DNA from 2 places in the Levilactobacillus suantsaii genome. Region 1 is predicted to be linked to the other one. Evidence: riboswitches for the same ligand, from Rfam matches in the RefSeq annotation. Region 1 holds a riboswitch; the other holds the start of a gene.
The links. Region 1 has a riboswitch for lysine ahead of lysA (diaminopimelate decarboxylase). Riboswitches for the same ligand answer to the same signal wherever they lie in the genome.
Positions count from the first base shown of each region.

Region 2: another riboswitch for lysine. It lies ahead of H3M12_RS11450 (amino acid permease); the one in region 1 lies ahead of lysA (diaminopimelate decarboxylase).

Region 1 covers NZ_CP059603.1:1,245,017-1,249,445, reverse strand. The annotation lists partial or broken gene H3M12_RS05700 (N-acetyldiaminopimelate deacetylase) at 1-629, opposite strand, end outside; gene dapD (2,3,4,5-tetrahydropyridine-2,6-dicarboxylate N-acetyltransferase) at 626-1,330, opposite strand; gene lysA (diaminopimelate decarboxylase) at 1,348-2,649, opposite strand; lysine riboswitch at 2,753-2,937, opposite strand; gene H3M12_RS05685 (aspartate kinase) at 3,112-4,429, shown strand, end outside.
Region 2 covers NZ_CP059603.1:2,417,274-2,421,702, forward strand. The annotation lists gene serS (serine--tRNA ligase) at 1-274, opposite strand, end outside; gene H3M12_RS11445 (deoxynucleoside kinase) at 560-1,192, opposite strand; gene H3M12_RS11450 (amino acid permease) at 1,413-2,918, opposite strand; lysine riboswitch at 3,038-3,217, opposite strand; gene H3M12_RS11455 (GNAT family N-acetyltransferase) at 3,270-3,809, opposite strand; gene H3M12_RS11460 (alpha/beta hydrolase) at 3,926-4,429, shown strand, end outside.

The DNA.
Region 1 (4,429 bases):
GCCGCGGCGATGACCACCGCATCGGTGGCCTGTTGTGGAAAGGCCGCATGGCCGCTCTTGCCGTGGACCGTCAAATTGACCTCGGTAGTCCCGGCGAACAAGGTCCCCAAGCGACAGCCGATGATCCCGGTCGGTAAAGTCGGATTGTCGTGTAAGCCATAGAACTCATCGACCTGATAATCCCCGGAGAACAGGCCCAAATCGTAGGCTAATTTACCGCCACTTTGGCTTTCTTCGGCTGGTTGAAAGAAGAAGACTAGGTTATCTTTGGGCTGATGGTCGGCAAAGTAGCTCAGAATACCTAAGGCCACCGTCGCGTGTAAATCGTGGCCACAAGCGTGCATCACGCCCGGGTGTTGCGAGCGAAACGCCACGGTCGTGGGCTCGGTGACCGGCAAGGCATCGATGTCCGCCCGATAGCCGATGGTCCGTTGCGGGTCGGCCCCCGCCACTCGAACCAGTAAGGCCGTTTGTAACCGTGGGTCTTCGTGGACTGTCAGATAGGTCTGCGGCAAGGTCGCAATGACCTGTTTCAGGTAGGCCTGCGTTTGGGTCTCCTGCAAAGCTAACTCCGGAATCTGATGCAGATGGCGCCGAATCTTGATCAATTCTGGTTCCGTTAAGGTCATAAGCGTCTCAGATCCTTTTCAATGTGCGTCTTAGCTTCCGTCTGCTGATCTTTGATTTTCAAAACCTTGGCGGGGACGCCCGCCACTACGGCATTTTCGGCCACGTCTTTGGTGACTACAGCTCCGGCACCGACGACCGCATTATCGCCAATCGAGACCCCTTCGAGGACCACGGCGTTGGCGCCAACCGTGACGTTATCGCCAATCGTGACTGGCGTGGCTGAAGCGGGCTCGACTACCCCGGCGAGGACGGCGTTGGCGCCGATGTGGGCGTTTTGTCCCACGATGGCGCGGCCACCCAAGACGGCCCCCATATCAATCATCGACCCGGCCCCAATCCCGGCCCCGATATTAATGACAGCGCCCATCATGATGACGGCATTATCGCCAATCGTCACTTGGTCGCGGATGATAGCGCCCGGTTCGATGCGGGCGTTGACGTGTTCAATCGGCAGCATCGGCACCGCCGAATTCTGGGCGGTTACTTCTAAGTGGTAGTCGGCTGGTTGCTTGTCCGCTAAGAGCGGTTCAATCGCGCGGTAGTCGCCCACCAGGATGGCGAAATCTGGGGCCAAAAAAGACTGCACCCCGCTCGGAATCTGGTCAGCGGTGTAATGCCCCTGCACGGTGACCTTGACCGGTGTAACCTTTTTAGCATTCCCAATGTACGCAATAATTTCTTCAGCACTCATTTTTTGCATTCTCTTTTTCTCCTATCTTATAGGTACGATTGGTCCAAACGGGTCAAATCCGCATAACTTTCACGGGCGACCACGCATTTGGCCTGCCCATTTTCCACGAAAACGACCGCTGGACGTGGGTTACGGTTATAGTTCGACGCCATCGAGTACCCGTAGGCTCCCGTGGCGAGCACCGCGACCAAATCGCCGGGAGCCACGGCCGGCAGGTGCGCCTGGTCGATCAAGATATCCCCGGACTCGCAGTACTTCCCGGCCAGATGGACCGGAGCCACTAACGGCGCGTTGAGATGGTTGGCACAGACCGCCTGGTAGTCGGCTTGATAAAGTGCTGGGCGAATGTTATCGCCCATGCCACCATCGACCGCCACGTACGACGTCAGTTCCGGGATGTCCTTGCGCGACCCTACCGTGTACAGGTTGTAGCCGGCCGGACCCACGATGGACCGACCGGGTTCAAGCCAAACCTCCGGCAACGCCAGGCCACGTAAGGCCACGCGTTTTTTAAACGCCGCGGCGATGTGGTCGATGAACGTTGCCGGACTCAACGGCTGGTCGACATCCGTGTAGCGAATCCCGAAGCCCCCACCAAGATTCAAGACCTCGGGAACGTAATCGAAGCGGTCCCGCCAATCAGCGGCAATGTCGACTAGTTTGTTGGCCAGCAGTTCAAATCCCTGTACCCCAAAAATCTGGGAACCAATGTGGGCGTGAATCCCTATCAGGTGCATCTGGGGGATGGCCAAGACTTGTTGGACCGCTTGGTCGGCCTGACCGGAATCGACGTCGAAGCCAAATTTACTATCGACCTGACCGGTCTGGATGTATTGGTGCGTGTGGGGCGTGATGCCCGGCGTCAACCGCAGCATCACCCAACACGTCGCGTTCTTTTCTAATAAAACGGTGTGCAATAACTCAATCTCGTAAAAGTTATCTAAGATGATGACGCCCACCTGCGCGTCGACGGCCTGTTCCAACTCCGCTCGCGATTTGTTGTTGCCGTGGAAACTAATACGTTCAGCGGGTAAGCCCGCCTGTAACGCCGTGTACAACTCACCGCCGGAGACCACGTCGGTGTGGATCCCCGTTTGGGTCACCAACTGGTACATCGCGACTGTAGCGAAAGCCTTACTGGCGTAACTGACTTGGTAACGCAATCCGTTAGCCTGTAAGCTCTCTTTAAAGGCTTGAATCTGCTGACGTATCGCCGCCACGTCATAGACCACTAACGGTGTGCCGTAGGTCTGCGCCAACTCAACGGTGTCGACGCCTCCCAGAAGTAAATGTCCCGCCGCGTTGGCGGTTAAAGCTGGTTTTTGCATATCGCGATACCTACCCTTCCATTGGGGTTCCGGGGACTAAAAAAGGATCTCTTTGCTCACGAAAACAAAGAGATCCCAGAATTATGCAAATTCTGTATCTTCACTCGTCGCAAGCGCCCCGTAGCCAATTGTTTAATGCTACGACAGTTCGGATCCTCTTGGTGACCCGTCCCAGCTCACTAGGGCCCGTATTCCCTAGCGCTTCGGCGACCGTCCCTTTCCATGCGGTCATGGTCCATACAGGGACTCACACATGTACTGATGTTGGTCGCAACCTCTATTGATGTAATTGAATTAAGATTATAGCAATTCTCATAATCCGTCAAGGGGTCTCATCATTTTTAACCTAGTTCTCACACTTTACAAGCCAATTTATATCGGTCAGACTTGATTTAATCCCAAAAACTGCTAAAGTCGTCATTAAAAATAAATTAGGTTTTTTCAACCTATGAGGTGATAAATGTGAAAGTCGTTAAGTTTGGTGGCGGTTCATTAGCCACCGGCCAACAAGTTAATAAGGTCGTCAATATCATCAAAGCTGATCCGGACCGGCAAGTCATCGTGACCTCCGCCCCTGGCAAACGGTTCAAAGGGGATACCAAGGTGACGGACTTGCTGATTCAATACGCGACACAAGTTCAACAACAAACGGATTACCAGCCCACCGTCCAGGCGATTTTAGCCCGGTACCAAGCCATCAGCGACTACTTTGAACTCCCCGCCGACACCCTGAACCAGATTCAAGCTAAGCTGACCGGACTGGCCACCACGACCTTTACCGATGCGGACCACCAACTAGCCGCCTTCAAGGCTCACGGCGAATGGCTCAACGCCATTTTGATTGCGGCCGTGTTGACCCACCAAGGCATTTCTGCCAAGTTCATGGATCCCAAGACCGCAGGCATCCGCGTTTCGGGTCAGCCCAACGACGCCGACATCTTGCCGGAGACCTACACCAACCTGGCGCAATTGCACGCCGGTGATACCCGGTTGGTCTTTCCCGGCTTCTTCGGTTACACCCCCCAAGGCAGCCTATTTACCTTTGCCCGCGGCGGTTCTGATATCACCGGAGCCATCTTGAGTCGCGGCTTTAGTGCTGACTTATACGAAAACTTTACCGACGTCGACGCCATCTATGCGGCCAACAACCACGTGGTCGACCACCCGGCCATCATCCAGAAGATGTCCTACCGGGAGATGCGAGAACTCTCCTACGCCGGCTTCTCTGTATTCCAAGACGAAGCCATCATTCCGGCGGTCCAAGGACAAGTCCCCGTCAACGTCAAAAACACCAACAATCCCGAGGCGCCGGGCACCCTGATTGTGCCGTCGCAGTTCGTCTTCAATCCCGCTTGTCCCATCACCGGGATTGCCAGTTCGAACCGTTTTTCGGCGCTCTACTTACACCGCTACCTGTTGAACAAGGAAGTCGGCTTCACGCTTAAGCTCCTGGAAATTTTCCAGCGATACAACATCTCTTACGAACACATGCCTTCCGGAATCGATGACCTGACCATCATCTTCGACCGGAGTAAACTGGACGAAGCCACCATCAAGCACCTGTGTGCCGACGTCCGCAAAACGTTGGCTCCGGATTACATGGAATGGATCGACGACTACGCGATCATCATGGTGGTCGGTGAGGGCATCGCCCACAACGTCGACACCATCGGTAAGGTCATCGATTCACTGACCGAAAATAATATCGCCATCCACATGATCAACCAAGGGGCGTCCCGGATTTCTATCATGCTTGGCGTTCAAGCCGGCGATGCCGACA
Region 2 (4,429 bases), 1.2 Mb from region 1:
TTTCTAGTTCGGCGTCTGCTTGCTTGATGGCTGCACTGACTTGTCGCATTTGGGCAATTTGGTCGTCAGCTGATTCGTGCGCCCGCTTCATCTTAGAGATGTCATCGGATACCTGGTTACGTTGGGCCTTCATGGTCTCACTCTTCGCAATCAATTCCCGCCGTTTGGCATCTAAGGCCAATAAGTCATCAATTTCCTTAGCCGGAATACCGCGAGTTGCCAACTTTTCTTTGACCATGTCGGTCTCTTGGCGAATCATCTTTAAATCTAACATTTTAGTTCTCCCTTCTACTGATCAAATGGTACAAAAAAAGCCTCCGTCACATGGGACGAAGACCTTCGCGGTACCACCCAAGTTCGTCATTAAGTCGCCTCAATAACACCCTTGAACATGATAACGGTTTGCACCGTGCGGCATTACCCGCCCACGTGATTAGTGCTGGAATGATTCGACGTCGCGGTTTCCAGCTTTCCCCGCTTCTCTGGTCGTCTACTAGGATTAGGCACCTCGTGTTTGAAGTACCGTTATCATACCCCACTTTTTGTTAGGAAACAAGTCCTAGAGCGACGCAATTTTCTCGTCGATTAAGTGTAAGACCTGTTGCCGGGCACTGGGATCCTCGACAAAGTCCAGTTCATCCCCGTTGATCTGCATCTTCGGCGACTTGTCGTAGTCAGCATACCAAGCCGTATAGCGTTGGTCTAACTGCTTATAATAGTCATATAGGCTCGGGTCGTTAGCAATCTGCTCGTACGACCGCCCCCGCTTCTTGATGCGTTCTAGCATGGTCTCAAACGAGATGTTGATGTGAATCAACAGGTCTGGGTTCTTTTGGTAAGTCCCCTCTGGTAATTCTTGCATCATGTTTTGCAACAAAGAGTCGTAAATATCAACTTCCGTGTTGGTCGCTCGGCCGAGGTCCGCGTTCAGATGGAACAACAGGGAATCTTCAAAGATTGACCGGTCCATCACGCTTTCTGGATCAGCGTTAGCGGCCTTGATGCTATCCAGCCGTTTATTTAAAAAGTAGATTTGGAGCAAGAAGGCATACTTCTGGGGATCCTTATAGAATAACGGTAAGATTTTATTATCATCCACCGATTCATAAAATGCTGGTTTTTGTAAGTGTTTAGCCAATAAACTGGTTAGGCTCGTTTTGCCAGCCCCAATAGTTCCCGATAATACAAGCATGCTATCTCTCCTTTATTTCCTTAACCGTTTCTCCAATTTTTGAACGTTCCGTCCAAAAACACCACCACATATTGTACCAACCTGGTTAGGAAAAGACAACATGTCGTGGTGATTTTTCTCAGGGGCCACTTTTCCCAATGTGGCTAAGGACCCCCACAAAAAGTGGCCGCATCGGCGTTTCGGCCGACACGACCACTCGCATAATCTGCTAATTTTTAAGTTAATCTTCTTCTGGCTTAGCGTCTTCCTTCAACGTGCCGTCACGATGAACCGGCGACACATCGACCTTGCTCAGTGGAATCAGCTTCGTATGCTTCTTCAACTTGTACCCAATATACAGAATCAAGACTAACGGTACACTGATATAGGTCACTAAGACCTGTTCCCAATTACCGGAGAAGAAGGACTGCGGGTCCTGGCCCACAATCACAGCAATACACAGAACCAGCGCTAAGACCGGCCCAAACGGGAACCACTTTGCATGGTACTTCAATTCAGACAGCTTATGCCCCTGAGCAATGAATGCTCGCCGGAAGCGGAAGTGTGATAACGCAATCCCGAACCACGCGATGAACCCAGTCAACCCACTAGCAGCAACTAACCACATGTAAATCTGTGGCCCCGCAATACTACTGAAGAAGGTTAAGGCCGCGACGATAGTCGTCGCAAACAGCGCCGGGTATGGAATCCCGTTCTTCCCGGTCCGTTCCAAGAAGCGAGGCGCGTAGCCTTCCTTAGACAAGGAGTATAGCATCCGCGTCGAAGCGTACATCCCCGAATTAGCCGCGGAAATGACAGACGTCAGAATAACCGCGTTCATGACACTTGCCGCAGCGGCTAACCCAGCCCGCTTGAAGACCAAGGTGAAAGGACTGATAGCGACGTCAGAGGCCGATGACCCCAGTAAATCGTGACTCGTGTAAGGCAAGACGGCGGCAATCACAAAGATAGCTAAAATGTAGAATAAAATAATCCGCCAGAACACCTGATTGATGGCCTTCGGGACACTGTGCGACGGATCTTCCGATTCGCCGGCCGTGATGCCGACCAATTCAGTCCCCTGGAACGAGAACCCAGCAACTACGAAGACGCTCAAAATAGCGGGAAAACCACCTACGAACGGGGCTTGCTTGTACGTAAAGTTGCTGAGGCCGGTCGCATGACCACCCATGATCCCCACGATGGTTAACAACCCCACCGCTAAGAAGATAAAGATGGTGACTACCTTAATCAATGACATCCAAAATTCGGTCTCGCCGAACGCCTGGACCGATAACGCGTTAATCGTAAAGACTAAGACCAACGCAACCAAGCTCCAAATCCAACCGGGCACGCCGGGTAACCAGAACTTCATGACTAACGCCGCCGTCGAGATATCGACCGCCACGGTAATCGCCCAGTTAAACCAGTAGTTCCACCCCATGGCAAAGCCCAAAGCTGGGTCAACATACTTCGCGGAATACGCCGCAAACGACCCGGAGATTGGCATGTTCGTGGCCATTTCGCCGAGACTAGTCATCAAGAAGTAAACCATTAGGCCCATAGCGGTATACGCCACTAACGCGCCCCCGGGGCCGGCCGAAGAAATCGCGGACCCACTGGCCACAAATAACCCCGTCCCAATACAGCCACCTAACGCGATCATGGAAACGTGTCGCGTCTTTAGGCCCCGCTTAACCGAATCCGAAGCCTTACTAGTTGTCGCGTTTGACATGCTTTGTTCCATAAAATTTTCCTCCTTCTGTATATAGAAGGACCTTCTCGAAACGACCTAGGCAGGAACTAAAAAATCTCTTTCGCAAAGTGGCTTCACGAAAGAGATTGGAAGTTAAAATCCAAGTCAATATCGTTGAAAGCGCCCCGCAACCCCTATTCGGTTGCGACAGTCCCTGATTTATTCAACCAGGACCCAACCCCAATCACGGTCGGTGATTAAGATTTCGGCGATCGCCCCTTTCGCTTCCCGTCATCGGTGTGGCCCACCTCGGAAAAGCAACTCATGTTGATCGCGCCTCTTCTATTCGATACTTCGTAGTATACCCATCTCCCTATCACTTTGCAAGCCCCAAATGTAAGCTTATGATTTGGGTTGCTGGTAGCAATAGAGGAAATGCCGCTCTAACGTCAGATTACCGGCACTGGGGGCCATCACGTGATCGTCAATTAAAGCGAAAGCTAATTTAACTAAGACTCCCTGGGAACGTTTATTCGTGGCCTGACTCGTGGCCCAAAACGTGGTGATTGGACTATTCGCCTGTCGTAAAGCCAGTAACAGCCCCCGTAAAGCTTCCGGCATCAGCCCCTGACCCCACTCATTCGGAGCCAAAAAATAACCTAAATCTACCGCCGTAGTGGTGGGTTCCCCCATGACATCACTATGGGTATACCCCACAATCATCCCCAGAAACCGACCATCAGTCTTAGCAGTCAGCGCGTAAGCCACGGGTTGACGCATATCAGCGCGTAACCCCGCCGCCACGTGTGCTGGAGTCAATGGCGCCGCTAACCCCGCGGGCCGCGCCACCTGCGGGTCCGTAATGATAGCCTGATACCGGGACAGATCCGTAAACTGTAAAGGTCGTAACCGTAACCGCGCCGTGGTGATTTCTTCTGGCATCCCTGGGCCTTCTTTCTTCAAGCACCCCTAATTTGCGGTACAATGAATGTAATTTGAGGGGTCGCTTGCGTTTACCGACTCCCCATTTATCATGACTTATCTGGGAGGATTTTTCAATGAAAATCATTAAGCACACCCTGGCGGACGATTCGGCAGCCTACCTGCAGGGCTACCTGCGTGAGGACGCTCCCGACCAGACCTATCCGGCCATCATTATCGTACCGGGTGGCTCCTATACCCACATTCCGGAACAACAAGCTGAGGATTTAGCCTTATCCTGGAGTGCCATCGGCTACCAGGCCTTTTTCTTACGTTACAGTTTTGTCGCGGAAAAACAGCCGCTAATGCCCGCACCGGTGATTGAATTGGCCCAGAGTATGGCCGTTCTCCGGCAAAACGCTACGACTTGGCAAATCGATGCACAACGTATCGTCATCGCGGGCTTTTCCGTAGGGGGTCATATCGTCGCCCTCTTTAACGACCGCTGGGCCGATACCGACTTTAACGTGCAGGCCCACACCACTCCGGATGCCATCCGGCCCCAAGCGGTGATTCTCGGTTACCCCGTCATCACCCCGAAAGCCGGCTTTCCCAAAGACCAGGAAACGTTGGCTCAGTGG